2 regions of the Shinella sp. AETb1-6 genome follow, and region 1 is predicted to be linked to the other one. Evidence: riboswitches for the same ligand, from Rfam matches in the RefSeq annotation. Region 1 holds a riboswitch; the other holds the start of a gene.

Region 1 (14,818 bases):
TACATTCCCATCAACAGCAAAAAATCAAAGCCATCACGAACAGGCTCCGGCATCTGCACGGTAAAAAAACACTGAGAGAATGCCTGAGCTCCATGGATATGCCCCCAAGAAGGTCTCGAGACGGTCCCATAGAGCCTAAAATTTTACCGCATTTCATAGCTCAGCCTTCGGCACCACACGCTCTCGATGTCTGGTCCCTTCAGTTATCGACTCAGACAACACGAACCGCGTGCCAGCCCGATCTCGAGCAATAGGCGCCAGATCCTTTGGTACCGCACTGGATCAAAGTGGGCGATTACCGGTGCCGCTAGCTTCTGCCAGGCGTCACCCGGCGCGGAAGTGCTTGGAGAGCTTGAGGCCCTGCGCCTGATAGTTGGAGCCGAGGCCGGAGCCGTAGAGGCCTGCGGGGGCTTCGAGCATGTGCTCGTAGATCAGGCGGCCGACGATCTGGCCGTGTTCGAGGATGAAGGGCACCTCGTGGCTGCGCACTTCCAGCACCGCGCGGCTGCCGGAACCGCCGGCCGGCGCGTGGCCGAAACCGGGATCGAAGAAGCCGGCGTAATGCACGCGGAACTCGCCGACGAGCGGATCGAACGGCGTCATCTCGGCCGCATAGAGCGGCGGCACATGCACGGCCTCGCGAGAGACGAGGATGTAGAACTCGTCCGGGTCGAGGATCAGCTCGTTGCGGCCGCGGCTGAACAGGGGCTCCCAGAAATCGAAGATGTCGTGCTGGTTCTTGCGATCGACATCGACGACGGAGGTGTGATGCTTGCCGCGATAGCCGATGAGGCCGTCCGGCCCCGTGCCCTTGAGATCGATCGACAGGGCGATGCCGCCGCCGGAGACATTGGGCGTTTCGCTGGCGACGAGCGTGTCGCTGACATGCAGCGCCGTGAGCTCGTTTTCGCTGAGGAGCGCATTGCCCTTGCGGAAGCGGATCTGCGACAGGCGCGAACCGCGGCGCACCACGATGGGGAAGGTGCGCGGGGAGATTTCCAGATAGAGCGGTCCGGCATAGCCGGCCGGGATCTTGTCGAATTCCTGCGCCCGGTCGGTGATGACGCGGGTGAAGATATCGAGGCGGCCGGTGGAGCTCTTGGGGTTCGCGGATGCGGCGAGTTCGGCCGGCAGATCGAGGCTTTCCATCAGCGGCACGATGTAGACGCAACCGGTTTCCAGAACCGCGCCCTCGCTGAGATCGATGACGTGCAGTTGCAGGCGGTCGAGCTTGTCGGCGACGAGATGGGACGGGCCGGGCAGGAAACTTGCCCGCACGCGGAACGCCTTGGCGCCGAGCCGCAGATCGAGGCTCGCCGGCTGGATCTGGTCGTCATCCAGCGCGGCTTCGCTTTTCAGCCGGCCGCTTTCGAACAAGCCGCGGATGGCGTTATCCGCCAGAATGCCCGTGCTGCGCACCACAGAAGCCATAGTCGTACCGTCCCGTCAGAAGGATCGCACAAAACCAAATGCCGGCAATTGACGCAAGCGCAGCCAAGCAGTATTAGCGGATTATCCCGTGGTGATTTGGCCGGCCGGCTTGCAGCCACGTAAAACAAGTAGCTAAAAAGGCCGGGTTCGAAACCGGCTTGCTTTTGCGGCCGGTTTTTTTGTTTGAAGGCGACGATCACATGAGCAAGTCCTGGCGTCCGGCCACCCAACTCGTTCACGGCGGAACCACCCGCTCCCAGCACGGCGAAACCGCCGAAGCCATCTTCCTGACGCAGGGCTTCGTCTATGACACGTCCGCTGCGGCCGAAGCCCGCTTCAAGGGCGAGACGGACGGGTTCATCTATGCCCGCTACGGCAGCCCGACCAACGACATGTTCGAAAAGCGCATGTGCATGCTGGAAGGCGCCGAAGACGCCCGCGCCACCGCCTCCGGCATGGCCGCCGTGTCCGCCGCGATCCTCTGCCAGCTCAAGGCGGGCGATCATATCGTCGCCGCTCGCGCGCTGTTCGGGTCCTGCCGCTGGGTGGTGGAGACGCTTGCGCCGAAATACGGCATCGAGTGCACGCTGATCGACGGCCGCGACCTCGCCAACTGGGAAGGCGCGATCCGCAAGAACACCAAGGTGTTCTTCCTGGAAAGCCCGACCAATCCGACGCTGGAAGTGATCGACATCGCCGGTGTGGCGACGCTCGCCAACCAGATCGGCGCGAAGGTGGTGGTCGACAACGTGTTCGCCACGCCGCTCTTCCAGAAGCCGCTGGAACTCGGCGCGCATGTCGTCGTCTACTCCGCCACGAAGCATATCGACGGCCAGGGCCGCTGCCTGGGCGGCGTCGTCCTGTCGGACAAGCAGTGGATCGACGAGAACCTGCACGACTACTTCCGCCATACCGGCCCGGCCATGTCGCCGTTCAATGCCTGGACGTTGCTGAAGGGCATCGAGACGCTGCCGCTGCGCGTGAAACAGCAGACGGAGAATGCGAGCCGCATCGCCGATTTCCTCGCCGACCAGAAGCAGGTCGCCCGCGTGATCTATCCCGGCCGCAAGGACCATCCGCAGGCCGATATCATCGCCAAGCAGATGACGGGCGGCTCCACCTTGGTCTGCTTCGAGATGAAGGGCGGCAAGGACGCGGCGTTCGCGCTGCAGGATGCGCTCGAGGTCGTGAAGATCTCCAACAATCTCGGCGACGCCAAGAGCCTGATCACGCATCCGGCGACGACGACGCACAAGAACCTGACGGACGAGGCGCGCGCCGAGCTCGGCATTTCCGCCGGCACCGTGCGCCTGTCGGCCGGCATCGAGGACAGCGACGACCTGATCGAGGATTTCGCCCGCGCGCTCTCCAAGGTCACCGCCTGATTTCGCCAGGACGGACGACAGTTGAAAAAGGCGCCAGCCACAAGGCCGGCGCCTTTTGCGCTTATCCTTGACGAAACCTTATTCGTGTAGAATAGCAGGGGTCGTTCAGTTCAAGGCTTGCCCATGTATCGTGCGCTGACCCGCGACATCGAAGTGACCGTAGAGCCATATTATCTGGCCGATCAGTCCGATCCCGACGACAGCCGCTATGTCTGGGGATACCGGGTCGTCATTTCCAACCACTCCGACATCGCCGTGCGTCTGGTGACGCGCTACTGGCATATCACCGACCAGAACGGGCAGGTGGACGAGGTGAATGGACCGGGCGTGATCGGCGAGCAGCCGGTGCTGAGGCCCGGCGACACCTACGAATATTCATCGGGCTGCCCGCTGGAAACGCCGTCCGGCATCATGTTCGGCCGCTACCGCATGGAAGCGGAAAACGGCGAGGCCTTCGACGTCGCCATTCCCGCCTTTTCGCTGGATACGCCGGGACAGGCGCGTACGCTGAATTGAGGGTTGGGGTGGCCCCCTCATCCGGCTGCCGCCACCTTCTCCCCGAGGGGAGAAGGGAGGGATGCAAAGTCCCGCCTTGCCTCCACGAAAGTGATCTCAGGAAAACAGTCCGGCTGGGCCCTTCTCCCCTGGGGGAGAAGGTGGCCGACAGGCCGGATGAGGGAGTTGCCGCAAGCGTTTACTGCGGCAGGACTTCCGCGGCTTCGAAGCGGTAGGTCGTCGAGCAGAACTCGCAGGTGACGGCGATCTCGCCCTTTTCGTCCGCCGTATGGGCGATCTCCTCGGCGCTGAGCGCTGCCAGCACGCCCTTCAGCTTTTCGCGCGAGCACGAGCAGCGGTCGAAGACCTGCTGCGGCGGGTAGACCCGCACGCCGCGCTCGTGGAACAGGCGAAACAGCAGCCGTTCGGTGCCGACATTCGGATCCGTCAGCTCATCCGCGTCGATCGTCTCGACCATGGCCTTGGCCTCGGCCCAATGATCATCGTCGTCGATCTTGTGGCCGGCCTCGTCGCCGTCGCCGCCGGGAAGGTCGGCCTGGCGCATGCGCTCGGGCGATTGCGGCAGGAACTGCGCGACCATGCCGCCGGCACGCCAGCGGTGACGCGCCTTGCCGTCGGCATCGCGGTCGTACAGTTCGGCGACGCCGAGGCGCACCTTGGTCGGGATCTGCTCCGACTGGCGGAAATAGACGCCGGCGATTTCTTCCAGCGTATGGCCGTCGAGCGGAACGATGCCCTGGTAGCGCTGCATATGCGCGCCCTGATCGATGGTGAAGGCGAGGATGCCCTTGCCGAGCAGCTCATGCGGCTCGGTCGCGCCGGCTGCGATGGCGGCATCGAGCGCTTCCTGATCGAAGCGGGCATAGGCGCGCACATCCTGCGGTGCGGAGAAATCCGCGACGAGCAGGTCGACGGGGCCATCGCCCTTGGTCTGCACGATCAGCTTGCCCTCGAATTTCAGCGAGGTTCCGAGGAGCACGGTCAGCGCGATGGCTTCCGCCAGCAGGCGGGCCACCGGTGCGGGATAATCATGCCGGCCGAGAATGGTATCCAGCATGGGACCGAGCTGCACGGCGCGGCCGCGCACATCCAGGCCCTCGACCTGGAAAGGCAGGACGTGGTCATCGCCGGCATAGCCGGGCTCACCGAGTTTCAGGGCGGTTTCCGCCATCATCATTCTACTCCTTCACGCGCCGCAATGCCGGCGGGCTCAGGGCCCGGCCGCTTGGGGCAGCACTCTATCCTGATTGCGCATATGCCGGCCGGGATCATTCCACACCGGGCGGGCATGCGCCAGTGAAAGCGCCTCGCGGCGCCTCTGCGATAGGCCCTAGATCGTGCCGGTAGCGCCGTTTTTCAAGACGGCCTCAGACGGCTCCGAAGCACCAGGCGAGGATGGACTTCTGTGCGTGCAGGCGGTTTTCGGCCTCATCGAAGACCACGGACTGCGGGCCGTCGATGACCTCGTTGGTGACTTCCTCGCCGCGATGGGCGGGCAGGCAGTGCATGAAGAGCGCGTCCTTGCTGGCGCGCGCCATGAGCTGCGGGTTGACCTGATAGGGCTGGAAGATGTTGTGGCCGCGGGCGCGGTGCTCCTGGTTCATCGAGACCCAGGTATCGGTGACGACGAGATCGGCGCCGTCGACCATCGCCTCGGCATCGTGCCCGAGCAGGATATTGCCGCCGTTGTCACGCGCCCAGTTGAGGATCTTGTCATCAGGCTCGGAGCCCATCGGCACGGCCATCTTCATGGTGTAGCCGAAGCGGGCCGAGCCCTCGACGAAGGAATGCAGCACGTTGTTGCCGTCGCCCGTCCAGGTGAAGGTCTTGCCTTTGGTGGAGCCGCGATGCTCCTCGAAGGTCATGATGTCGGCCATGATCTGGCAGGGATGGGTGAGATCCGTCAGCGCGTTGATGACCGGCACCGTGGCGTGCTCGGCCAGCTCCAGCAGGCGTGCATGGTCGGTCGTGCGGATCATGATCGCGTCGACATAGCGCGACAGGACCTTGGCCGTGTCGCCGATGGTCTCGGCGCGGCCGAGCTGCATTTCCGTGCCCGACAGGAACAGCGTCTCGCCGCCGAGCTGGCGCATGCCGACATCGAACGAAACGCGGGTGCGGGTGGACGGTTTCTCGAAGATCATCGCCAGCATCTTGCCGGCCAGCGGCTTGGCTTCGGTGCCGGCCTTGTTGGCGGCCTTTCGCGCATGCGCATCGTCCATGATGACGCGGAGATCGCTTTCCGAAACGGCGGAAAGATCGAGAAAATGCTTGGCCATGATGTGTCCTGTCCCAGTCCCTTATGCGCTCAGGCGGCCTTGGCGGCGCTCAGCTTTTCGGCGGCCCGCTCGATGCGGGCGAGCCCTTCGCGTGCATCTTCCGCCGTGGTGATCAGCGGCGGCAGAAGGCGCAGCACATTGTCGCCCGCCGGCACGGCAAGCAGCTTTTCGGCGCGAACCGCCTTCAGGAGATCGGCGACCGGAATGCGTGCCTTGATGCCGAGCATCAGGCCCTCGCCGCGCACGTCCTCGATGATGTCGGGGAAGCGGTCCTGCAGCGCCGCGAGGCCCTGGCGGAAGACCAGCGCGACATCGCGCACATGCTCCAGGAAGCCATCGGCGAGCACCACGTCGAGCACGGCGTTGCCGACGGCCATGGCGAGCGGATTGCCGCCATAGGTCGAGCCGTGCGTGCCGGCCACCATGCCGGACGCCGCCTCGGCCGTTGCCAGGCACGCGCCGAGCGGGAAGCCGCCGCCGATACCCTTGGCGATCGCCATGATGTCGGGTGCGACGCCCGAATGCTCATAGGCGAAGAGGCGGCCCGTGCGGCCGACGCCCGTCTGAACCTCGTCGAGGATGAGCAGCAGGCCGTATTCGTCGCAGAGCTGGCGCAGCTCCTGCATGAATTCCTTCGGCACCGGCCTGAGGCCGCCCTCGCCCTGAACGGGCTCGATCAGGATCGCCGCGGTTTCCTCGGTGATCGCGTCCTTGACGGCGGCGATGTCGCCGAAGGGAACCTTGAGGAAGCCCGGCGCCTTGGGGCCGAAGCCCTCGATGTACTTTTCCTGTCCACCGGCGGCGATTGTCGCGATCGTGCGGCCATGGAACGCGCCTTCGAAGGTGATGATGTGGAACTTGCCCGGATGCCCCTTGGCGAAATGATAGCGGCGCGCGGTCTTGATCGCGCATTCCAGCGCTTCCGCACCCGAATTGGTGAAGAACACCTTTTCGGCGAAGGTCGCGTCCGTCAGCCGGCGGCCGAGGCTTTCCTGGCCCGCAACCTCATAGAGATTGGAGAGGTGCCAGACCTTGTCGGCCTGCTCCTTCAGCGCGGAAACGAGATGGGGATGGCCGTGGCCGAGCGAACTGACGGCCACGCCGGCGGCGAAATCGAGATATCGCTCGCCGTTCTCGTCGATCAGCCAGACGCCCTCCCCGTGCGTGAACCGGAGCGGCGCACGCATATAGGTTTCATAGAGCGGCGCGGCATCGGCCATGGCGCGTATCCTCCAAAAGGGATGCGGAAAAGAAATTCGGGGGCTTGACTTTCCGGTTGCCAGAAAAATCAAAAGCCGCCTTTCGGCGGCATGCTGCACTATCGGCATTTCAGGCCGTGATGTCAATAAAATGCATAGCTCCAAATCGCACTGAACCTCCCGCAAGGTGAGGATTCACAGCATGCATGGACAGTGTCGCTATCGAGTCACACCCTACCAGCAAGTTGGGGAAAACTCTGAAATCGATTCGCCCCGATTCCCCCGACTCTTGTCACAGAGTCCCCCGAACTCTAGGTTAAGGGTCAATTACTAGACTGCATGCGGCGGAACTAGTCACCACCAGAGTTAGGGCGCTCAGGCTACGGATTCGTTCGTGGCGCGATGAGGGATTCCCGCACAGCGAGCGCCGAACGGAGACGAGAGCATGAACTGGACAGACGAGCGGGTCGAGAAACTCAAGAAGCTCTGGAGCGAGGGCCTCAGTGCCAGCCAGATCGCGGCGCAGCTCGGCGGCGTCAGCCGCAACGCCGTGATCGGCAAGGTGCACCGGCTCAACCTGCCCGGCCGCGCCAAGGCCGGCGGCACGCCCGCTTCGGCCCGCCCGAAGCGCCCGGCGCAGGCCACCCCGCGTCCCTCGAACTTTACCGCGCGTCCGGCCAACGCGCCCCGTCCGGTCAGCCGGCCGGTGGGCAACGCCCTTGCCAAGGATGAGATCGACACCGATTTCGATGCACAGGCCGAGAACCTGCCCGTCGTGATCAGCGGCAAGAACGTCGTGGTGCCGATGTCGCGCAAGCTGGAGCTGACGCAGCTCACCGAGCGCACCTGCAAGTGGCCGATCGGCGACCCGCTGAACGACGACTTCCATTTCTGCGGCTGCGAGTCCCCTGACAATTCGCCCTATTGCACCTATCACCAGCGTCTCGCCTACCAGCCTTCGGCCGAGCGCCGCCGGGCACGGTGACACCGGCGACAGAAGACTAGAAACGGGGCCGAAAGGCTCCGTTTTCGTTTGCGCGGCCTGCCGGAACGCAAACGGGCCCCGAAGGGCCCGTTTGCGTCCTTGGGAGGAATGCGTCGCTCAGGTTTCCAGCGAGTAGCCGGCGCCGCGCACCGTGCGGATGACATCCTGCATGTTGGCGAAGTTGAGTGCCTTGCGCAGGCGTCCGACATGCACATCGACGGTACGCTCGTCGACATAGATGTCATGCCCCCAGACACCGTCGAGAAGCTGCGAACGCGAGAAGACGCGGCCGGGCGAGGTCATCAGGAACTCCAGGAGGCGGAACTCCGTCGGGCCGAGGCGGACTTCGCGCGTGCGGCGGTGAACGCGGTGCGTCTCGCGGTCGAGCTCGATATCGCCGCAGCGCAGCACCGTGGAGACCACTTCCGGTTTGGCACGGCGCAGCATGGCCCGCACGCGGGCGACGAGTTCCGGCGTGGAGAAGGGCTTGACCACGTAGTCATCCGCACCGGTGGCGAGGCCCCGCACGCGTTCGCTCTCCTCGCCGCGCGCCGTCAGCATGATGATCGGCAGCCGCTCGGTTTCCGGCCGCTGGCGCAGGCGCCGGCACAGTTCGATGCCGGAAACGCCCGGGAGCATCCAGTCGAGGATGAGAAGATCGGGCATGCGCTCCTGCAAGCGCATCTCCGCCTCGTCGCCGGACAGGATCGTATCCACCTCGAAACCCTCCGCCTCGAGATTGTAACGCAGGAGGACGCTCAGCGCCTCCTCATCTTCCACGACGGCAATTCTGGGCACCATGTAGCGAACCCTATCCAGTTTACTCGGAAGCTTCGGAGACATCGGCCGTGACGACGGATGTCGAGGTGTCGTCCTTCGGGCGCTCGCCCTCGGGCTGGGAGCCCGTCGCCATGTAGTAGATGGTTTCGGCGATGTTGGTCGCGTGGTCGCCGATGCGCTCGATGTTCTTGGCGCAGAACAGGAGATGGGTGCAGGGCGTGATGTTGCGCGGGTCTTCCATCATGTAGGTCAGGAGTTCGCGGAACAGCGAGGTGTAGATCGCATCGATCTCGTCGTCGCGCTCGCGGATCGCCTTGGCCTTGTCCACCGAGCGGGTGGCGAAGACATCGAGCACTTCCTTGAGCTGCATCAGCGCCAGTTCGGCAAGATGCTCGAGACCGCGCGCGAGCTTGCGCGGCATGCCCGAGCTCTGCACGGCGATCACCCGCTTGGCGGTGTTCTTGCCGAGGTCGCCGACGCGCTCCAACTCGGCGGCGATGCGGATCGTGCCCATGATTTCGCGCAGGTCGGCCGCCATCGGCTGGCGCTTGGCGATGGTGACGATCGCCTTCTCGTTGATCTGGCGCTCGGCATTGTCGAGGATGACGTCCTCGGAAATGACCTTCTGGGCCAGCGCCGCATCGGCGGAAACGAGGGCGCGGACGGAATCCGCCACCATCTGCTCGGCCGTGCCGCCCATCTCGGAAATGCGGCGGGAGAGGTATTTCAATTCTTCATCGTAGATCGAGACGATATGGGTCGATGACATCGTTCTGTCCTTAATACACGAGACGTGTTTTTTCGACGCAATTCCGAACGCAAAACCGCTTCACACTTTTGCTGGAATTGCTTGGGGCTAAGGCTACCAAAACGTCAGCCGAAGCGGCCCATGATGTAGTCCTGCGTGCGCTGGTCATCCGGGTTGGTGAACATCTTGTCGGTATCGTTCTCCTCGACGAGGTTGCCGAGGTGGAACATGGCGGTGCGCTGCGACACGCGGGCCGCCTGCTGCATGGAATGCGTCACGATGACGATCGTGAAATTGGCGCGCAGCTCGTGGATCAGTTCCTCGACCTTTGCGGTGGCGATCGGGTCGAGCGCGGAGCAGGGCTCGTCCATCAGGATGACTTCCGGGCTGACGGCAACGGCACGTGCGATGCACAGGCGCTGCTGCTGGCCGCCGGAAAGGCCCGTGCCGCCTTCGTGCAGGCGATCCTTCACCTCGTTCCACAGGCCGGCCTTCTGCAGGCTCTGTTCGACGATCGCGTCCATATCGGCCTTCGCCTTGGCGAGGCCGTGGATGCGCGGGCCATAGGCGACGTTCTCGTAGATCGACTTCGGGAACGGGTTCGGCTTCTGGAAGACCATGCCGACGCGGGCGCGCAATTCAACGACATCGATGTTCGGATCGTAGATATCGTCGCTGTCGAGCGTGATGCGGCCGGTGACGCGGCAGCCGTCGATCGTGTCGTTCATGCGGTTGAGCGTGCGCAGGAAGGTCGACTTGCCGCAGCCGGAGGGGCCGATGAGCGCCGTGACGGTGTTTTCGCGGACGTTCAGGTTCACGTCATAGAGGGCGCGCTTCTCGCCGTAATAAACCGAAACGTCCTTGCCGATCATCTTGTAGGAAATGTCGTTCATTTGTCTGTCCAGGGCTTTCTCGACTGCTGCTTCTGACATCATGTTCATATGACCGGTCCTTCTACCAGCGTCGTTCGAAACGGCGGCGCAGGAGGATCGCACCGACATTCATCAAGATGAGGAAAATGAGGAGCACGATGATGGCTCCCGACGTGCGCTCCACGAAGGCGCGCTCGGCCTCGTTCGCCCACATGTAGATCTGCACCGGAAGCGCCGTCGCCGGGTCCATCGGCGTTGCCGGAACGTCGGCGACGAAGGCGACCATGCCGATGAGGAGCAGCGGCGCGGTTTCGCCGAGCGCATGGGCAAGCCCGATGATCGTGCCGGTGAGGATACCGGGCATGGCGAGCGGCAGGACGTGATGGAACACGGTCTGCATCTTGGAGGCACCGAGCCCGAGTGCTGCCGCACGGATCGACGGCGGCACCGCCTTCAGCGCAGCACGCGTCGCGATGATGATCGTCGGCAGCGTCATGAGGGTCAGCACGAGACCGCCCACCAGGGCCGCCGAGCGCGGGAAGCCGGCAAAGTTGATGAAGACGGCGAGACCGAGCAGACCGTAAACGATGGAGGGAACGGCGGCGAGGTTGTTGATGTTGACCTCGATGAGATCCGTGAAGCGGTTCTTCGGGGCAAACTCTTCGAGATAAATCGAGGCGGCAACGCCGATCGGCAGCGACAGGACGAGCACGATGAGCATCATGTAGAGCGAGCCGATGAGTGCCACGCCCACGCCTGCGGCCTCCGGACGGCTCGATGCGCCGTTGGTGAAGAGGCCGGTGTTGAAGTGCTTGGAAAGGGCGCCGCTCTCGGCAAGCTGGTTCATCCAGCCGACCTGCTTGTCGGAGACCTTGCGGTTCGTTTCCGGCACGCTGAGATCGATCTGGCCCTTGAAGGCGGAGTCGAGATCGCCGTGCGCCAGGACGGTCACGGTCTGCGTCGTGCCGATGATCGACGGATCGGCGGTCACGAGATTGCGCAGCTGCACCCGCACGCTGTCGGAAATCATGCCGTTGACGGCCTTCAGGCCGGCGCGGTCGTCCTCGCTGACGCCGAGCACCTTGGCGAGCGCGTTGCGCGCAACGACAGGGTAGTTCGCGGTCACGAGCTTCTGCGGATTGGTGGCGCGCTCGTTGTTCTTGTCGATGATCTGCTCCGAGAACTCGATCGGGATGGTGATCATCGTCTGCTGGAATGCGGTGTAGCCCTTGGAGACGACCGAAAACAGCAGGAGGAAGAGGAACAGCAGGCCGAAGGCGATTGCCGCCATGCCGTAGAGGCGGAAGCGGCGTTCGGCGGCGTAACGGCGACGCAGGCCGATATCGCGGCGTTCGGGCCTGGTGGCGATGCCGAGGGCGGGGCTTGTGGAGACCTGGCTCATTCGTACTGCTCCCGGTATTTGCGCACGATGTAGAGGGCGTAGATGTTGAGGCAGAGCGTGATCACGAAGAGCGTGATGCCGAGCGCGAAGGCTACCAGCGTCTGCGGCGAGGTGAATTCGAGGTCGCCCGTCAGCTGGTTGACGATCTTGACCGTCACCGTCGTCATCGGCTCGAAGGGATTGAGCTGCATGCGGGCGGCGACACCGGCCGCGAGCACCACGATCATGGTTTCGCCGATGGCGCGCGAGGCGGTCATCAGGAGAGCGCCGACGATGCCCGGCAGCGCTGCCGGCATGATGACCCGCTTGATGGTTTCCGAGCGGGTGGCACCCAGACCGAGCGAACCGTCACGCAGGGCGCGCGGCACGGCGGTGATGATATCGTCCGACAGCGACGAGACGTAGGGGATCAGCATGATGCCCATGACGATGCCGGCCGTCAGAACGCTCTGCGCCTGGATGAAGCTTGCATAATTGCCGGTGACCAGGCCGTTCAGCTGAGCGGAGATATCGCGCAGGAACGGGCCGACGGTGATGAGGGCGAAGAAGCCGTAGACGATGGTCGGGATGCCGGCGAGCACTTCGAGAAGCGGCTTGGCAACGGAACGCACGGTCCGCGAGGCATATTCCGACATGTAGATGGCGGCGAAGAGGCCGACCGGCACGGCGACCAGCATGGCGACGAAGCCGATATAGAGCGTGCCGGCAAGCAGCGGGATCAGGCCGAACTGGCCGGAGGAGGCCGTGGCGCCCGCCGCGGCGAAACGCGGATCCCAGGTCGTCCCGAAGAAGAACTCCCAGGCCGGAACCATGTTGAAGAAATGGATGGCTTCCGTCGCCATGGAGGCCACGATGCCGACCGTCGTCAGGATGGCGATGGAGGAGGCCGCGATGAGGCTGACCAGCATCACGCCTTCGACGCGGTTGCGGGCGCGGAACTTCGGTGCGATCGCGCGGTAGGAGACGAAGGCGCCGGCAAGGGCCGCGACGATGACGAGGATCGACAGGAAGGTGCCGCTCGCCTTCGTCATGCGGTTGAGATCGTCGGCCGACGTGAGCATGTAGGGCGCCGGATCGGCGGCGAGCGGAACACCCTTGGCCGCCAGCACGGTGCGGGCGGTCGCGCTGTCGGCGAACATCGCCTCGCGCTCTTCGGCCGACAGCGTGTTCAGGCCGCGCGAGATGGCGCCGATCATGTTGTAGGCGAGGTTCTGCTCGGCCTGGGAGGTGGCCTTCACCTCTTCGGGAAAGCCGCCGCGAACCGTCGAGCTGATGTAGATCGGGCTTGCGATGATCCAGACCAGCATCACGACGAGAGCCGGCAGGACCGACCAGATGGCGACGAAGGACCCGTAGTAGCCCGGACGGGAATGCAGGCTCGAAAGCTTGCCGCCGGCAAGCGCGTTGGCGCGCCAGCTTCCGAAAAGATAGCCCGCCACGCCGATCACGGCGATGATGAGCAAGAGAAGTGAAATACTCATTTTAGGAAAGTCTCCTGGCGAGATCATCCGCCCTGAGCGTGCCAAATCGCCCGCTCCGACCGTTCGACCGGGCGCCCCATTCCCGGCCGAAGAACATGACGCGGGCGTCCCCGCCCGAAAGCCAGAGGTCGCCGCGGCGCAAACCGCCGCGGCAACCCAAGGTCATTACATGATCTTGCCGTCGGCGAAGGCCTTGCGGATTTCTTCGCGCTCGGCTTCCGGAGCGGCGACGAGGCCGTATTCAGCCAGCGGAGAGTCCGGGCCGATCATGTCGTCGCTCGTGAAGAACTCGACATATTCCTTCAGGCCCGGGATGACGCCGAGATGGGCCTTCTTGACGTAGAAGAACAGCGGGCGCGAAACCGGGTATTCGCCGGAAGCGATCGTCTCGGTCGAGGGAACGATGCCGTTGACGGTGGCGACCTTCAGCTTGTCGGCATTGTTTTCGTAGAAGGAGAGGCCGAACACGCCGATGCCGGACTTGTTGGCCGCGATGCGGGCCAGCGTTTCGGTGTAGTCGCCGTCGATGTCGACAGCCAGGCCATCCTTGCGAACGGCGACGCACTTGGCATGCTGTTCCTTCTCATCGGAAACGGCAGCCTTGATGACGTCGAGCGCGCCGGCTTCCTTGCAGCCGGCAGCGAGGATCTTCTCTTCGAAGACTTCGCGCGTGCCGTGCTTCTCGCCCGGGATATAGGCGGCGATTTCGGCGTCCGGCAGGTCCTTGTTGACTTCCGACCACTTCTTGTAGGGGTTGGCGACGAGCTTGCCATCGACGACGACTTCAGCGGCGAGGCCGAGATAAAGGTCCTTCGGCACGAGCTTCAGGTCGGCATTGCCCGAGTCGGTTGCGAAGACGATGCCGTCGTAGCCGATCTTCACTTCCTGGATTTCAGTCACGCCAGCCGCCTTGCAGGCCTCGATTTCGCTTTCCTTGATCGGGCGCGAAGAGTTGGCGACGTCGATGGTGTTCGGGCCGACGCCCTTGCAGAATTCCTTCAGACCGCCCGAGGAGCCGCCGGATTCGACGATCGGGGTCTTGAAGTCGGGATAGGTCTCGGCGAACGTCTCGGCAACGATCTTGGCATAGGGAAGAACGGTGGAGGAGCCGGCGATCTGGACCTGGTCGCGCGCAACGGCAACGCCTGCGAATGCGGCGGAGGCTACGAGCGCCGCGAGGGTGAGCTTAAGAGATTTCATCTGGGTTCTCCCGAAGAGGACATATGTGGGAAGCGCTCGTCTGGCGCTCTCTGCCGCTGACCGGCGGCTTCTCTCTACGCCCCGATCGCCATCCGTTTTATGTCAGTTTCGCGAAACATTTGTGACAGGCCAAGCCTCTGAAAATAATCGCTTATTTCAGACAGCCGCAGGATGCCGTGACATTGTGTGTCAGAACTTCACCGTGAAAACGGTTCCCTTGCCCACTTCGGACCGCACCACGAGGCGTGCCTTGTGGCGGGTGAGGATATGCTTGGCGATGGCCAACCCCAGGCCGGTGCCCTTCTTGGACCGGCTGGCCTCGACATTGACCCGGTAGAAGCGCTCGGTGATGCGCGGCACGTGTTCAGGAGGGATGCCGGGACCGTAATCCCTGACGGAGACCTCGACGGGCGCCCCGTCCGTGCCGCCGGTGAGCGCCACATCGACGCGCTTGCCATCCTGGCCATATTTGCAGCCGTTCTCGATGAGGTTCTCGAACACCTCGACGAGTTCGTCCCGCTCGCCGGTGACGGAAACGGG
Region 2 (14,818 bases), on a different contig from region 1:
GTCGATATAGAACTTGCCGCCGGTCTGCTCGCCGCGCGGGCCGAACTGCACGAACTCGCCCATCATCGTCTTCACGGAGGCGAAGTGGTCGGCGATCTTCTGCGCGGCGGCACTTGCCTGCGCCGAGGCCTCGACCGGCGACAGCACCGAAAGGCCGGTCGCAAGCACGAGACCCATCAGACCGGTGAAACCACGACGGGTGAGAGAGGGGGCCACGCGGCCGGTTGCGGATCGGTTCATGTCGGTCTCCTTCATGCGTCTGTCATGCGGGCCAAACGCGGCGCCATAATGGCATCGGCCGGCGCACGCTTGGCGCGCGGGGCTTGCCGGGCGAAACGCCGCACCGGGCGGCGCGTTCCCGTTCGCCGCCGCGAAATTTAGTCTTCCGTCGGCACCAGGATCTCGCGCTTGCCCGCATGGTTGGCGGGGCCGATCAGCCCCTCCTGCTCCATGCGCTCGATCAGCGAGGCGGCGCGGTTGTAGCCGATGCCGAGGCGGCGCTGGATATAGGAGGTCGATGCCTTGCCGTCGCGCAGGACCACGGCGACGGCCTGGTCGTAGGGATCGTCGGAATCCTCGAGATTGGCCGTGCCGGCCGGGCCGTTGCCCCCGCCGTCCTCGTCGTCGTCCTCGGTGATCGCATCGAGATATTGCGGGGCGCCCTGCGTCTTGAGATGCGCCACCACGGCCTCGACTTCGTGGTCGGAGACGAACGGGCCGTGCACGCGCTGGATGCGTCCGCCGCCGGCCATGTAGAGCATGTCGCCCATGCCGAGCAGCTGTTCTGCGCCCTGTTCGCCGAGGATCGTGCGGCTGTCGATCTTCGATGTCACCTGGAAGGAGATGCGGGTCGGGAAGTTCGCCTTGATCGTGCCGGTGATGACATCGACCGACGGGCGCTGCGTCGCCATGATGACGTGGATGCCGGCCGCACGCGCCATCTGGGCGAGGCGCTGCACCGCGCCTTCGATATCCTTGCCGGCCACCATCATCAGGTCGGCCATTTCGTCGATGATCACGACGATGTAGGGCATCGGCTGGAGATCGAACTCCTCCGTCTCGTACATCGCCTCGCCGGTCTGGCGGTCGAAGCCGGTCTGCACCGTGCGGGTGATCTGCTCGCCCTTGGCCAGCGCCTGCTCCACGCGGCTGTTGAAGCCGTCGATGTTGCGCACGCCGATCTTCGACATCTTCTTGTAGCGCTCCTCCATCTCGCGCACGGTCCACTTCAAGGCCACGACGGCCTTCTTCGGATCGGTCACGACAGGCGAGAGCAGATGCGGGATGCCGTCATAGACGGAAAGTTCCAGCATCTTCGGATCGATCATGATCAGGCGGCACTGCTCCGGCTTCATGCGGTAGAGCAGCGACAGGATCATGGTGTTGATGGCGACCGACTTGCCCGAGCCGGTGGTGCCGGCGACGAGAAGGTGCGGCATCTTGGCGATGTCGGTGATGACGGGCTCGCCGCCGATCGTCTTGCCGAGCGCCATGGCGAGGCGCGACTTCGAGGTCTCGAAATCGCGGCTGGCGAGCAGTTCGCGCAGATAGACGGTCTCGCGGGTGGCGTTGGGCAGCTCGATGCCGATGGCGTTGCGGCCCGGCACGACCGCCACGCGCGCGGCGATCGCGCTCATCGAGCGGGCGATGTCGTCGGCAAGGCCGATGACGCGCGAGGACTTGATGCCGGGCGCGGGCTCCAGCTCGTAGAGCGTCACGACGGGGCCGGGGCGCACATGGATGATCTCGCCCTTGACGCCGAAATCCTCCAGCACGCCTTCCAGCATGCGGGCATTCTGCTCCAGCGCGTCGGCCGAAAGCGTGGCGTCGCGCACCTGCCCCTTGGCCTCGGCAAGCAGATGCAGCGAAGGCAGCTGGAAGCCGTCCTGGCCGACGAAGGAGGCCTGAGCTTCGCGCTCGATGCGCTGGCCGGGCTTAGGTCGCGACGCGGGGGGCACGACGCGGGCGCTGGCCGACGGCAGCGGCGCGCGGGCCGGCGCGCGGCGCGGCGCCCAGTCGGCGGCGATGTCGTCGGAATCCTCGTCCGGCAGGATGCCGCTCGGATGCGACAGCGGACCATCGTCGAAGGGCATGTCGTCGTCATCGTCGAGCGCAATGGAGGGGGCCGACACGGCGCGGCGGCCTTCCATGGACGGCTCGACGCGCTCGGCCGACCGGCTGGCGCGCGCGCGCACCGGCTCGTTCAGCGTGCCGAACTCGTCCTCGTTGAAATCGTAGGGCTGCTCGATGCCCCGCGCCCGGCGCCGCTGGTTCGACAGGCCGAACAGCCGGCGAACGCGCGCCTGCGCGGTGTACCATGCGTGGGTCGTCGCACCGGCCAGAACCGTGAACGGTCCACCGCGCTCCTCGTCCTCGTCGTCATCGTCCTGGACGGCGGGGCGGTTACGGCTTGCCACCGGCACCGGCGCGAAGTCCTCCTCGTCGTCGATCGACACCGTGCCGACGAGGCCGGACGAGAAGACCATGAGCCAGATCGCGGGAACGGCGATGATCGCGCCGACGATGCTGGCGAACATGCCGGTGGGATAGGCGCCGGTGAAGAGGGCGGGGAAGCGCAGGATCATGTCGCCGAACACGCCGCCAAGCCCCGTCGGCAGCGGCCAGGTCACCGGGCCGGGCACGCAGGCGAGTGCGGCGGAGGCCAGGATGGCGCCGCCAAGCCAGGCGGCGGCGCGCTGCAGGATGCGGTTGAAACGGCGCCCGCTGATCAGGCCGATCGCCCAGGCGACGACCGGCAGGAGCGCGATCACGCTGGCAAGTCCGAAGAACTGCATGAAGACGTCGGCGAAAACGGCGCCGGCATAGCCGAGGATGTTCTTCGGCTCGCCGCTCGACGCATAGGACAGGCTCGGATCGGACACGTTCCAGGTCGACAGCGCGGCGATGGCGAGTGCCAGGAACAGGAAGACGCAGAGCCCGATGAGGATCTGCACCTGCCGCCACACGAAGGCCGACAGCACGAAACGGTCGTGCCGGTTGTCCAGTCCTGCCGAGATGCTTCTGCTCATGGTTCAGCCTGTGTCCGCTCAGGGAAGTTTGCACCGGCCCCGCATGATTCGCGCGCGGTGCCTCACTGCAAACCCTACGAAGGAAGCCTTAATGGCGTGTTAACCATGCATATTCGCCATTCGTTTATTATCACGGCATGGAAACGAAAAAGGCCCGGACACGGGGTCCGGGCCAGGAACGGCATGGTTTCCCATGACCGCGACGGGATCGTGGCGGCGGCCTTTCGGCCGCCGCGAGCCCTTAGGAGTGATAGGCTGCTTCGCCGTGCGAGGACAGGTCGAGACCTTCGCGCTCGGCTTCGACCGGCACGCGCAGGCCGACGACGAGGTCGACGACCTTGTAGAGGATCGCCGAGACAACGGCGCACCAGACGATGGTGATCGCAACCGCGATGATCTGGGTCGTGGTCTGCGACGCGATCGAGAAGTCGGCAGCGCCGGTGCCGCCAAGCGACGGAGCCGTCAGGATACCGGTGCCGACAGCGCCGATGATGCCGCCGATGCCGTGAACGCCGAAGACGTCAGCCGTGTCGTCGTAACCGAATTTGTTCTTCACGGTTGCAACGAAGAAGTAGCAGACGGGCGAAGCGATGAGGCCGAGGACGATGGCGCCCATCGGGCCGACCGAGCCGGCGGCCGGGGTGACGGCGACGAGACCGGCGATCATGCCGGAGGCAGCGCCGAGCATGGAAGCCTTGCCGCGGGTGAAGGTTTCAACCAGCGACCAGGCAACGATTGCGCCGGCCGTTGCGAGGAAGGTGTTGATGGTTGCGAGAACCGCACCGCCCGAAGCTTCGAGATTGGAGCCGGCGTTGAAGCCGAACCAGCCGAACCACAGCATGGCGGCACCGACGAGGGTGAGCGTCATGGAGTGGGGTGCCATCATGTCCTTGCCGTAGCCGGTGCGCTTGCCGACCATGATCGCGCCGACGAGGCCTGCGACACCGGCATTGATGTGAACGACGGTGCCGCCTGCGAAGTCGAGGGCGCCCATGTTGAAGATGAGGCCCGCACCATCCCAGACCATGTGAGCGATCGGGAAGTACACGAAGGTGGCCCAGAGCACGCAGAACAGCACCGCGGCGGAGAACTTGATGCGCTCTGCGAACGCGCCGACGATGAGCGCCGGCGTGATGGCGGCGAACGTCATCTGGAAGGCGATGAAGGCATATTCGTAGATCACGACGCCATCGGTGAAGGTGGCGGACGTGCTGTCAAGCGTGACGCCCGACAGGAACAGCTTGCCGAAGCCGCCGAAATAGGCGCTCGTGGATCCGCCGAAGGCGAACGAGTAACCGTAGACGACCCAGACGATCATCATGACCGCGCCGATGACCGTGCACTGCATCAGCACGGACAGCATGTTCTTGGCGCGAACGAGGCCGCCGTAGAACAGGCCCAGGCCCGGAATGAGCATGAAGAGAACGAGGATGGTGGCCAGATACATGAAGGCCGTATCGGCCTTGTCCGGAACAGGCGCGGCGGCGGCAGCCTCCGTGGCGGCCGGGGCGGCTTCCTGTGCGAAGGCGACGACCGGCGCCAGCACGGCCGTCGTGGCAGCGGCCACGCGGGATAGGGTGTGAGTAAGTTTGAATGACGACATTTTGAAAATGCTCCCTGATAGGCCGTTTGCTTAGAGCGCTTCGGAATCGGTTTCGCCGGTGCGGATGCGCACGGCATGGTCGATGGCGTAGACGAAGATCTTGCCGTCACCGATCTGGCCGGTCTTGGCGGCGGATGCGATCGCCTCCACGGCGCGGTCGACGAGGTCGCCGGGCACGGCGATTTCGACCTTCAGTTTCGGCAGGAAGCTGACGGCATATTCCGTGCCGCGATAGATTTCGGTGTGCCCCTTCTGACGTCCGTACCCCTTCACCTCGGTAACGGTCAGGCCCTGGATACCAACGGCGGTGAGGGCTTCACGCACCTCATCGAGTTTGAACGGCTTGATAATCGCCATTACGATTTTCATCTGGTTTCCCATCCTTCGTGCTTGTCCCCCAGCCGGGGCCATCTCTCCTCGCCGTTGAACGTCATGTCCGCAACGACTGGCGAGATACATTCAAGGGGCGTGCCAGATTCGAACGCACCAAATAAGTTATTGAAACAGAAGGGATAAAAATGACAGAAGCGGCAAGGCGTAAAAAAACGCCACCGCGAATGATCAAAAAATAGGCGCTATTGGAATAATGGGTAAAATTTAGTCAGTTGCCCTTTTCCGAATCAACCCTTCCTGGGCGACGGAGGCAATGAGGGTGCCGGATCGGGTGAAAATCGCGCCACGCGTCATGCCGCGCCCGCCGAAGGCCGACGGGCTGTCCTGGCTGTAGAGCAGCCAGTCGTCGAGGTCAGGCGGACGGTGGAACCACATGGCATGGTCGAGGCTCGCCACCTGCAGGGAGCGGTCGAGCACCGAGGTGCCATGCGCGAAGAGCGAGGTGTCGAGCAGCGTCATATCCGAGAGATAGGCCAGCACCGCAGCTTGCAGGCGGCGATCGGCCGGCACCGGCCCCGTCGTGCGCACCCAGATGTTCTGGCGCGGCTCCAGTTTGTCGTTGGAGAGGTAGTGCGCCAGCGCGACCGGCCGGAGCTCGATCGGGCGCGGGCGCTCCCAGTAGGCGCGGATCGGCGGCGGCGCCTCCTGCATGAAGCGCGCCTTCAATTCGGCCTCGCCGGGCAGGTCTTCCGGCTGCGGCACGTCGGGCATCGCCACCTGGTGCTCGAAGCCCGCCTCGTCGTCCTGGAAGGACGCCGTCATGAAGAAGATCGGCTTGTCGTGCTGGATGGCGACGACGCGCCGCGTGGCGAAGGACCCGCCGTCCCTGATGATTTCGACCTCGTAGAGGATCGGCACGGCCGGGTCGCCCGGCCGCACGAAATAGGCGTGCAGCGAATGCGCGTAACGGTGCTCCTGCGTCACCGTGCGCGTCGCGGCGACCAGCGCCTGACCGATGACCTGCCCGCCGAACACCCGCTGCCAGCCGACCTGCGGGCTGCGGCCCCGAAACAGCCGCCCCTCCAGCCGTTCGAGATCCAGCGTCTGGAGCAGCACATCCATGGCGGGGTTCGGAACATTCTGGCGCGACATTTGGACGTGGCTCCCACGGTAGGAAACGGGCTCTTCCTCCTCTATATAGAGCAAACAAAGACCTCAAGCGTCCAGGAGGACACCATGCCCGAAGCCACATCGCTCGACGTTCTGGTCGCCGGCGGCGGTTATGTCGGCCTGTCGCTCGCGGTGGCGGTGAAGAAGGCGGCGCCGCATCTGGCCGTGGAAGTGGTCGATGGCGCGCCGGAGCACGCCTGGCAGAAGGAGGAGCGCGCCTCCGCCATCGTCGCGGCCGCCCGCAACCTGCTCGACGTCCTCGGCGTCTGGAGCGAGATTGCGGCGGAAGCCGAGCCGATCCGCCGGATGGTCATCACCGATTCGCGAACGGCCGATCCCGTCCGCCCGGTCTTCCTCACCTTCGACGAAGACGCCGGCTCTGCCGAGGACGGCCAGCCCTTCGCGCATATGATCCCGAACCGCGCCATGATCGGAAGCCTGCTTCGCCAGGCCGAGGCCCTCGGCGTCCCCGTGCGCTGGTCGACATCGGCAACGGACTTCAAGACCGGCCAGCACGCCACGCAGGTCACCCTCTCCGACGGCTCGGCGGTCAGCACGCGCCTCCTCGTCGCCTGCGACGGCGCCCGCTCGAAACTGCGCGACATGGCGGGCATCAAGACCGTGCACTTCGATTACGGCCAGTCCGGCATCGTCACCACCGTCGCGCACGAACGCCCGCATGACGGCACGGCCGAGGAGCATTTCCTGCCGGCCGGTCCCTTCGCGACCTTGCCTTTGACCGGCAACCGCTCCTCGCTCGTCTGGAGCGAGCGCACGGAGGATGCCAAGCGCCTGGTGGAAGGCGACGATCTGGTCTTCGAGGAAGAACTGGAGCGCCGCTTCGGCCACAAGCTCGGCAGCCTCAAGGTCGTCGGCGGCCGCCGCGCCTTCCCGCTCGGCCTCACGCTCGCCCGCGCCTTCGTCGCCCCGCGCTTTGCGCTGGCCGGCGATGCCGCCCACGGCATCCACCCGATTTCCGGCCAGGGCCTCAATCTCGGCTTCAAGGATGTGGCGGCACTGGCCGAAACCATCGTCGAGGCCGACCGGCTCGGCCTCGATATCGGCGCACTCTCTGTGCTGGAGCGCTACGAGACCTGGCGCCGCTTCGACACGGTGCGCATGGGCATCACCACGGATGTACTGAACCGCTTGTTCTCCAACGACGTGACGCCGCTGCGCGTGCTGCGTGACGTGGGCCTCGGCCTGGTCGATCGCCTGCCGGGCCTGAAGTCCTACTTCATCCGCCAGGCCAAGGGCACCGCCGGCAGCGGCCATCCGCGCATGCTCGTCGGCCAGCGCATCTAGAGCATTTCCAGCCGAAGCGAAGTCGCTTCGGCGTCGGATAATGCGGTAAAAACAGGAATCTAGAGCATTTCCGGTGAACCGGAGTTCACTGGAAATGCTCTAGACAGATCGCCACGCGAAAGGCGTCAGTCCTTGATCTCGCGCGCCTCGGAAATCAGCATGATCGGAATGCCGTCGCGGATCGGATAGGCGAGCTTCGCCTTTTCGGAGACCAGTTCGCCCGCCGCCGCATCATAGCTCAGCCGCCCCTTGGTGAGGGGGCAGACGAGGAGTTCGAGCAGCTTGACGTCCACGCCGCTTTTGCCCGCGCTCATCCTTCCCTCCTACTGCAGCCGCGTATCGACATCGCCATAGCTGCGCGCCAGAACGATCTCGGTGATGGCGATCAGCGTTTCCGCCCGGGTCTTCAGGTCCGGCGCCTCCAGCAGCGCCTGCTTTTCCGCCGGCCCGTAAGGCGACATCATCGCCATGGAATTGACCAGCGTCGCATTGCTGGCGCGCTCCACGCTCTCCCAGTCCGCCTCCAGCTTGTTGGCGTCGAGATAGGCGCGGAACGCCGACAGGAGCGCATCGCGATCCACGCTCTGCTCGTCGTCATGCGCCGTCAGATCGGTGATGAAGGGCGCGATGCGGAAGCTGCGATAGGCCTTGGTGCCCCGCACCTCCTCCATCAGCCGATAGCGGCAGATGCCGGTGAGCGAAACGATGTAGCGGCCGTCGCCGGTCTCGGCAAAGGAGGTGATGCGGCCGATGCAGCCGACCTGGCACAGCGCCGGCGTCTCCGCCTCGTCATCGTCCTTGCGCTCGTTGCCGAAAACCGGCTGCACCATGCCGATCAGCCGGTGCGAGGAGAGCGCGTCGTCGAACATGGCGAGGTAGCGCGGCTCGAAGATATTGAGCGGCAGCTGGCCGCCGGGAAGAAGCAGCGCGCCCGTCAACGGAAAGACCGGAATGGTCTCCGGCAGGTCCGCCGGTTTCAGATAACGCGCGTTTCCCACTTGCATTGCAGTGCCTTCCATTCCCACGGCGCGCGCCCCGCATCCTTGCGCCTTACCCCGAATGTGGGGTAGGCCCGGCAATTCTCAAGGGACGCCGGGCCACCGACCTGAAAAACTCAGGAGAACAGGATCGAGGACATCTTGCGGCGGGCGGCGATGGTCGCCGGGTCCATCGGGCCCCAGACCTCGAAGAACTGCAGAAGCTCGCGCCGCGCGCCGTCATCCTCGAAGGCCCGGTCGCGCTTCATGATCAGCAGCAGGTGGTCGGCAGCCGCCTGCCGGTCGCCCTCGACATTGCGGATCTTCGCAAGCTTCATGCGCGCGGCATGGTCGTCGGGGTTTGCCGCAAGCGCCTGTTCCAGCGCGGCCGGATCGCCGAGCTTGCGGGCTTCCTCGATCTGGTCGAGCTTCTTCAGCACCGCGCCGACGGCCGGATCGGCCGCCACGGCCTCGGGCAGGTTGGTGAGCGCCTGGCGGGCATTGTCGTGCTGGCCAACGGCGATCATGCATTCGGCGATGCCGGCAAGGGCGACGGCATTTTCCGGGTCGGCCTGCAGCAACGCACCGTAGAGATCGGCCGCACCCGCGACATCGCCGGCATCGAACAGCGTCTTCGCCTCGGCAAGCAGCGCCTCGATCTGGGCCTTCTCATCGGCGTCGGCGGGGCCGGCGATCTTGTCGATGAACTGGCGCACCTGGCTCTCCGGCACCGCACCCATGAAGCCATCCGCCGGGCGTCCGCCGACGAAGGCGACGACGGCCGGGATGGACTGGATGCCGAGCTGGCCGGGAATGGAGGGATGATCGTCGATATTGAGCTTGACGAGCTTCACGCGGCCGGCGCTTTCGCGCACGACCTTCTCGATAGTGGGCTGCAACTGCTTGCAGGGCCCGCACCAGGGCGCCCAGAAATCGACGAGCACCGGCTGGTGGCGCGAGGCCTCGAGCACATCGCGCGCGAAGTTCGCGGTCGTCGTGTCCTTGATCAGGTCGTCCGCCGCGGGCGCGCCGCCGCCATAGTTCGCGGAAACGTTCATCTGCCCGCCATAGGACGATGCATAGGGATTGTCGCTCATGGTGTCTCCTCGCGCCGTGCGCCCGAATATCGCTTCAGCGCCCAAAATCGTATGTCAGGCCGTGACTTTCAAGACAAGCGGCTCATGTCCCGTCGCTTCGATGAAGCGCAACAGGTCCTTGGCGCCAATCGAGGTCGTCGCATCGTTGCGCAGCGGATGGCAGTTGATCGTGTCGAACGCCATCAGGTCCGCGTCGACGATGATCTTCACCTTGCCCGCCGTGTCGTTGATCACCCCGAAGGCCGTGACCGCGCCGGGAATGACGCCGAGATACTCCATCAGCTTCTCCGGCTTGCCGAAGGACACGCGGCTGGCCGCGCCGATGATGCCGTGCACCGTCTTCAGGTCCACCGTGGCATGCTCCTCGACGGTCATCAGGAAATAGTTGTCCTTCTTGTCCTTCACGAAAAGGTTCTTCGTGTGGCCGCCGGGAATTTCATCGCGCAGCGACACCGATTCGGCGACGGTGAAGACCGGCGCGTGTTCCTTGGTGCTGTGCGAAATTCCCAGTCCGTCGAGGAACGCGAAAAGCTCCCTGTCGGTCTTCGGCTGCATGTCCGTCATCTCTTTGGCTCCGGCCCGATTTGTCCTGTCCGCTGATAGGCCGTCACCCCTCTTCGCGCAACCGCCCGGGAATCAGGGACTTTCGAAGAGGGCGCATTTTTTTCTGAAAAATCCTTCATTTCCCTGTTGCAATTGAAAAGGCCTTGGGTCATATAGCGCCCGTCGCCGCAACGCAGCGACCTTCGGCCAACCACTACCCCAGGCCGTCGACGATGAGCGGGTGTAGCTCAGGGGTAGAGCACAACCTTGCCAAGGTTGGGGTCGAGCGTTCGAATCGCTTCACCCGCTCCATTCTCTCCAAAGTTTCCAAGCCTCGGTTCGCCGGGGCTTTTGTGCGTTTTGGGCGATATAGATCTCCACCGCGGTGGCGAGAACGGCGGCCGCCGCCGTTCTCTCGCGAGTACCTCACCCCTTGCCGAACACGTAGTCCGTCTTCTGCCGCAGGGTCTCGCCGGGGCGCAGGATGGCGTTGGGGAAGGTGGGGTGGTTGATGGCGTCGGGCCAGATCTGGGTTTCGAGGCAGAGGCCGGAGAAGGCGTCGTAGCGGCGGCCTTCGAGGCCCTCCAGCGGCTTGATATAGGCGCCGGTATAGAGTTGCAGGCCGGGCTCGGTGGTCACCACCTGGAGCGACAGGCCGGAGGCGGGGCTGCGGACCTCGGCGACGAGGCGCGGCTCCACCCTGCCATCCGAGAGGCAGAAATTGTGATCGAAGACCACGCCGCCCGGTTCCAGCTGACGGCGGAGCGGCGTCCAGTCACGCAGGTCGAAGGGCGTGCCGGCGACGGGGCGGATCTCGCCGGTCGGGATCAGCGTCTCGTCGACAGGCAGATAGTGTTCCGCCTCGATGCGGATTTCATGATCGAAGATGTCCTTGCCGCCGTCGAGGATGAAATAGCTGTGCTGGCACAGATTGACCGGCGTCGGCGCATCCGTGGTCGCGTCATAGGTGACGGAGAGCGTTCCGTTGCCGGACAGCGCATAGGTGCAGGTAAGAGTGCAGGTGCCGGGATAACCGGCGCGGCCGGCGGGATCGGTCAGCGTCAGGGTGACGAAGTCCGCGCCTCTGGCGGCGATGCGCCAGTTTTGCTGGCTGGTGCCGTCACGGCCGCCGTGCAGATGAGTCACACCACGCTCGTTGCGCTCCAGTTGGTAGTCGGTGCCGTCGATGGTGAAGCGGCCGCCGGCGATGCGGTTGGCGCAGCGCCCGGCCGTCGCGCCGAAATAGGTGACGTGCGTGAGATAGCTTGCGAGATCCTCGAAACCCAGCACCAGCGGTGCCCCGTGCCCGTCGAGGCGCAGGTCCTGGATGATGGCGCCGAAGGTGAGGACCCGTGCGGTGAGGCCGCCGCCGCGGATCGTCACGCGCTCCACCGGCTCGCCGGAGCCGAGCCGCCCGAAAATCTCCTGTCCTTCACCCATCGAATGTCCTCCCTGATCATCGGCCGGCAAACTGCGGCAATTTCCGCCGATCCGCAATCGAAAAGTCATACTTTTCGGGATGTTCAGAGGTTCTTCTGGTAGACGATGAAGGGCGTCTTTTCGGCGATGCGGTCGTAGAGCCGGCGCGCGGTGGCGTTGAACTCCTGCGTCATCCAGTAGACCTCCGGTGCGCCGGCCTCGCGCGCCCTGGCATAGACGCCTTCGATGAGCGCCCGGCCGATGCCCGCGCCGCGCACTTCGGAGTCGGCGAAGAGATCCTGGAGGTAGCAGACATTGCCTGTCGTCCAGCAGGAGCGATGGAAGAGATAATGCGCGAGGCCCACGGGCTTGCCGTCGAGCGTGGCGAGCAGGCCGCGATACTCGCCCTCGGCCGCCTCGCCCGTCAGCCGGGCGAAGGTGGTGGCGAAGACCGCCTCGGGCAGCACCGTCTCGTAAAAAGCGAGATAGGCGGTCCACAGGCGTCGCCATTCGCCCTCGTCGTCCTTGTGCAGCGGGCGAATGACGACGCGGCTCATGGCATCAGGCTCCCGTTCCGATCTTCTCGAGGTCATAGGGCGTGGTCTGGTAGATCTCGTTGATCCAGTTGCCGAACAGGAGATGGGCGTGGCCGCGCCAGCGGTTCTGCGGCGGCAGGGCCGGATCGTTGTGCGGGAAGTAGTTCCGCGGCATCTTGATCGGCACGCCGGCCGAGACATCGCGGAAATATTCGTCGGCCAGCGAGGTCGAATCATATTCGACATGGTTGAAGATGTAGAGGCGGTTGCCCGCCTTCTCCTCGACGAGGCAGACACCCATCTCGTCCGAATCGAGCAGGATTTCGAGGTCCGGCACGGCGCGGATATCCTCCGCGCGGATCTCCGTCCAGCGCGAGACCGGCACCTCGAAATCATCCGAGAAGCCGTTCAGGTAGATCGACGAGGGCTTGCGGTTGTGGTGACGGTAGACGCCGAAAGCCTTTTCATCGAGCGTGTATTTGGGCACGCCGTGGAAATGGTAGATCGCCGCCATCGCGCCCCAGCAGACATTGAGCGTCGAATGGACATTGGTCGTCGTCCAGTCGAGGATCTGCTTCATCTCGTCCCAATAGGTGACTTCCTCGTATTCAAGGGTCTCGATCGGGGCGCCGGTGATGATGAAGCCGTCGAACTTGCGGTGCTTCACCTCCTCCCAGGTATCGTAGAAGGCAAGCAGGTGCTCCTCCGACGTGTTCTTCGCGCGGTGGGCGCCGACGCGCACCAGCGACAGCTCGACCTGAAGGGGCGAGGCGCCGACGAGGCGCGCCATCTGCACCTCCGTCTTGATCTTGTTCGGCATGAGGTTGAGCAGCCCGATCTGCAGCGGGCGGATATCCTGCCGGATCGCCACCGTTTCGGTCATCACCCGCACGCCCTCGTTGACGAGGGTCTGGAAGGCGGGGAGCGTATCGGGAATCTTGATGGGCATGTCTCAACTCGATCCAAAACAAAAACCGGCCGCAACGATGTCGCAACCGGTCCACGTAAGGCTCTTCCTCGCGCGGCCCTTTAGCGACTTGTTTAACGTGGCTGCAAGCCGGCCGGCCAAATCACCACGACCTCCTAGATAGCGCCTGTTTGCCGGCGAATCAATCCGCCGTCCTCCAAGTGTAAAGGGCCCGGACGCAGCGGGCATCCGGGCCTCGGTCAGAATGCAGGCGAAGGGCTCAATAGTAGCCGAACGAGAAGCTGTAGCCGTTGTGGCTGTTGTAGCCGTAGCCGCCGTAGTGCTTCTTGTAGCCATGGTGCTTCCTGTAGCCGTAGTGGCCACCATGGTGTTTCTTGTAGCTGTAATGCTTCTTGTAGCCATGGTGCTTGTGGCCGTAGCCATAGTGACCGGCATGGGACGGTGCGGCGAAGGATACGGCGGCGACAGCGGCGACGACGGCGGAGATGATGAAATTGCGCATGGGGGGCTCCTGATCTCTTTCGGGTTGCAGGATGAGCGCGTCTCATCCGATGACCCGACTATCCCATGGCCTCGTCTTCCGCGCTGTTTCGCGGGGAACAGGGGGGTCATTCGCCTGCATTCCACCCCTCCTCCGTCATGCTCGGGCTTGACCCGAGCATCCACCGACGCGGGTGCCGCATGGATCCTCGGCTCAAGGCCGAGGATGACGACGGAGAGGAGAGAGCCTGTTTCGGGCCTGCTCAGCCCTCCAGTTCCTCGCGCAGCATTTCCAGCTCCAGCCATTCCTCTTCCATCCTCGTCAGCGAGGCGCGCAGCTTTTCCATTTCGGCGGCGAGCGTGTTGAAGGTGGCGGGGTCCTTGGTGAAGAGGTTGGGGTCGGCCATTTTCGCCTCGCGGGCGGCGATCTCCTTTTCCGCCTTCTGCATCTCCTTCGGCAGGTTTTCCAGCGCGAACTTCTGCTTGTAGGAGAGCTTGCCCTTGGCCTTGCCGTCGGAGGGGGCGGCGGCCGGTGCTGCTTCCGCCGCCTTCGCCTTCTCGGCCTTCTCCGCCTTGCGCTTCTCTTCGATGACGCCGCGGCGCTGCGCCATCATGTCGGTGTAGCCGCCGGCATATTCGATCCAGCGTCCGTCCGGGTTTTCGGGATCGGCCGGTGCGATGGTGGAGGTGACGGTGCGGTCGAGGAAATCGCGGTCGTGGCTGACGAGCAGCACGGTGCCGGTGAAACCGGCGACGATCTCCTGCAACAGGTCCAGCGTCTCGATGTCGAGGTCGTTGGTCGGTTCGTCGAGGATGAGCAGGTTGGTCGGCCGCGACAGGATGCGCGCCAGCATGAGGCGGGCACGCTCGCCGCCCGAGAGGTTGCGGATCGGCGTGCGGGCCTGCTCCGGCTGGAACAGGAATTCCTTCATGTAGCCGGTGACATGGCGCTGCTCGCCGTTGACCAGCAGCGTCTCGCCGCGCCCGTCGGTGAGGTAATGGGCGAGCGTGTCGTCGAGGTTGAGGTCCTCGCGGCGCTGGTCGAGCGTGGCGATCTCCAGATTGGTGCCGAGCTTCACCGTGCCGCTGTCGGGCGCGAGCTGGCCGGTGAGCATCTTGAGCAGCGTGGTCTTGCCCGCGCCGTTCGGGCCAACGAGGCCGATGCAATCACCGCGATGCACGCGGATGGAGAACGGCGCGACGATGGTGCGCTCGCCATAGGCCTTGGTGATCTTTTCCGCCTCGATGACCAGCTTGCCGGATTCCTGCGCATCGGAGGCGCTGGCCTGCACGCTGCCCTGCGGCCCCTTGTGGCCGCGATAGCGGGCGCGCAGGTCGTGCAGCGCGCCGAGGCGGCGCATGTTGCGCTTGCGGCGCGCCGTCACGCCGTAGCGCAGC

The links. Region 1 has a riboswitch for S-adenosylmethionine ahead of GR158_RS04455 (O-succinylhomoserine sulfhydrylase). Riboswitches for the same ligand answer to the same signal wherever they lie in the genome.
Region 2: another riboswitch for S-adenosylmethionine. It lies ahead of metA (homoserine O-succinyltransferase); the one in region 1 lies ahead of GR158_RS04455 (O-succinylhomoserine sulfhydrylase).

The regions. Positions count from the first base shown of each region.
Region 1 covers NZ_WUMM01000002.1:239,177-253,994, forward strand. Annotated here, with positions in the region: gene GR158_RS04445 (hypothetical protein) at 1-75, shown strand, start outside; gene GR158_RS04450 (2'-deoxycytidine 5'-triphosphate deaminase) at 325-1,431, opposite strand; SAM riboswitch at 1,510-1,588, shown strand; gene GR158_RS04455 (O-succinylhomoserine sulfhydrylase) at 1,632-2,816, shown strand; gene apaG (Co2+/Mg2+ efflux protein ApaG) at 2,940-3,332, shown strand; gene GR158_RS04465 (Hsp33 family molecular chaperone) at 3,511-4,503, opposite strand; gene argF (ornithine carbamoyltransferase) at 4,700-5,611, opposite strand; gene GR158_RS04475 (aspartate aminotransferase family protein) at 5,641-6,831, opposite strand; gene GR158_RS04480 (GcrA family cell cycle regulator) at 7,256-7,795, shown strand; gene phoB (phosphate regulon transcriptional regulator PhoB) at 7,913-8,596, opposite strand; gene phoU (phosphate signaling complex protein PhoU) at 8,616-9,344, opposite strand; gene pstB (phosphate ABC transporter ATP-binding protein PstB) at 9,449-10,264, opposite strand; gene pstA (phosphate ABC transporter permease PstA) at 10,278-11,597, opposite strand; gene pstC (phosphate ABC transporter permease subunit PstC) at 11,594-13,078, opposite strand; gene GR158_RS04510 (PstS family phosphate ABC transporter substrate-binding protein) at 13,244-14,278, opposite strand; gene phoR (phosphate regulon sensor histidine kinase PhoR) at 14,468-14,818, opposite strand, start outside.
Region 2 covers NZ_WUMM01000010.1:185,848-200,665, forward strand. Annotated here, with positions in the region: gene GR158_RS18480 (outer membrane lipoprotein carrier protein LolA) at 1-255, opposite strand, end outside; gene GR158_RS18485 (DNA translocase FtsK) at 378-3,029, opposite strand; gene GR158_RS18490 (ammonium transporter) at 3,271-4,632, opposite strand; gene GR158_RS18495 (P-II family nitrogen regulator) at 4,663-5,013, opposite strand; gene tesB (acyl-CoA thioesterase II) at 5,230-6,117, opposite strand; gene GR158_RS18505 (ubiquinone biosynthesis hydroxylase) at 6,202-7,440, shown strand; gene GR158_RS18510 (Trm112 family protein) at 7,566-7,754, opposite strand; gene GR158_RS18515 (LON peptidase substrate-binding domain-containing protein) at 7,764-8,444, opposite strand; gene GR158_RS18520 (co-chaperone YbbN) at 8,555-9,514, opposite strand; gene GR158_RS18525 (prolyl-tRNA synthetase associated domain-containing protein) at 9,569-10,078, opposite strand; tRNA gene GR158_RS18530 (tRNA-Gly) at 10,295-10,369, shown strand; gene GR158_RS18535 (aldose epimerase family protein) at 10,484-11,497, opposite strand; gene GR158_RS18540 (GNAT family N-acetyltransferase) at 11,581-12,033, opposite strand; gene metA (homoserine O-succinyltransferase) at 12,038-12,961, opposite strand; SAM riboswitch at 13,022-13,099, opposite strand; gene GR158_RS18550 (hypothetical protein) at 13,200-13,442, opposite strand; gene GR158_RS18555 (ABC-F family ATP-binding cassette domain-containing protein) at 13,684-14,818, opposite strand, start outside.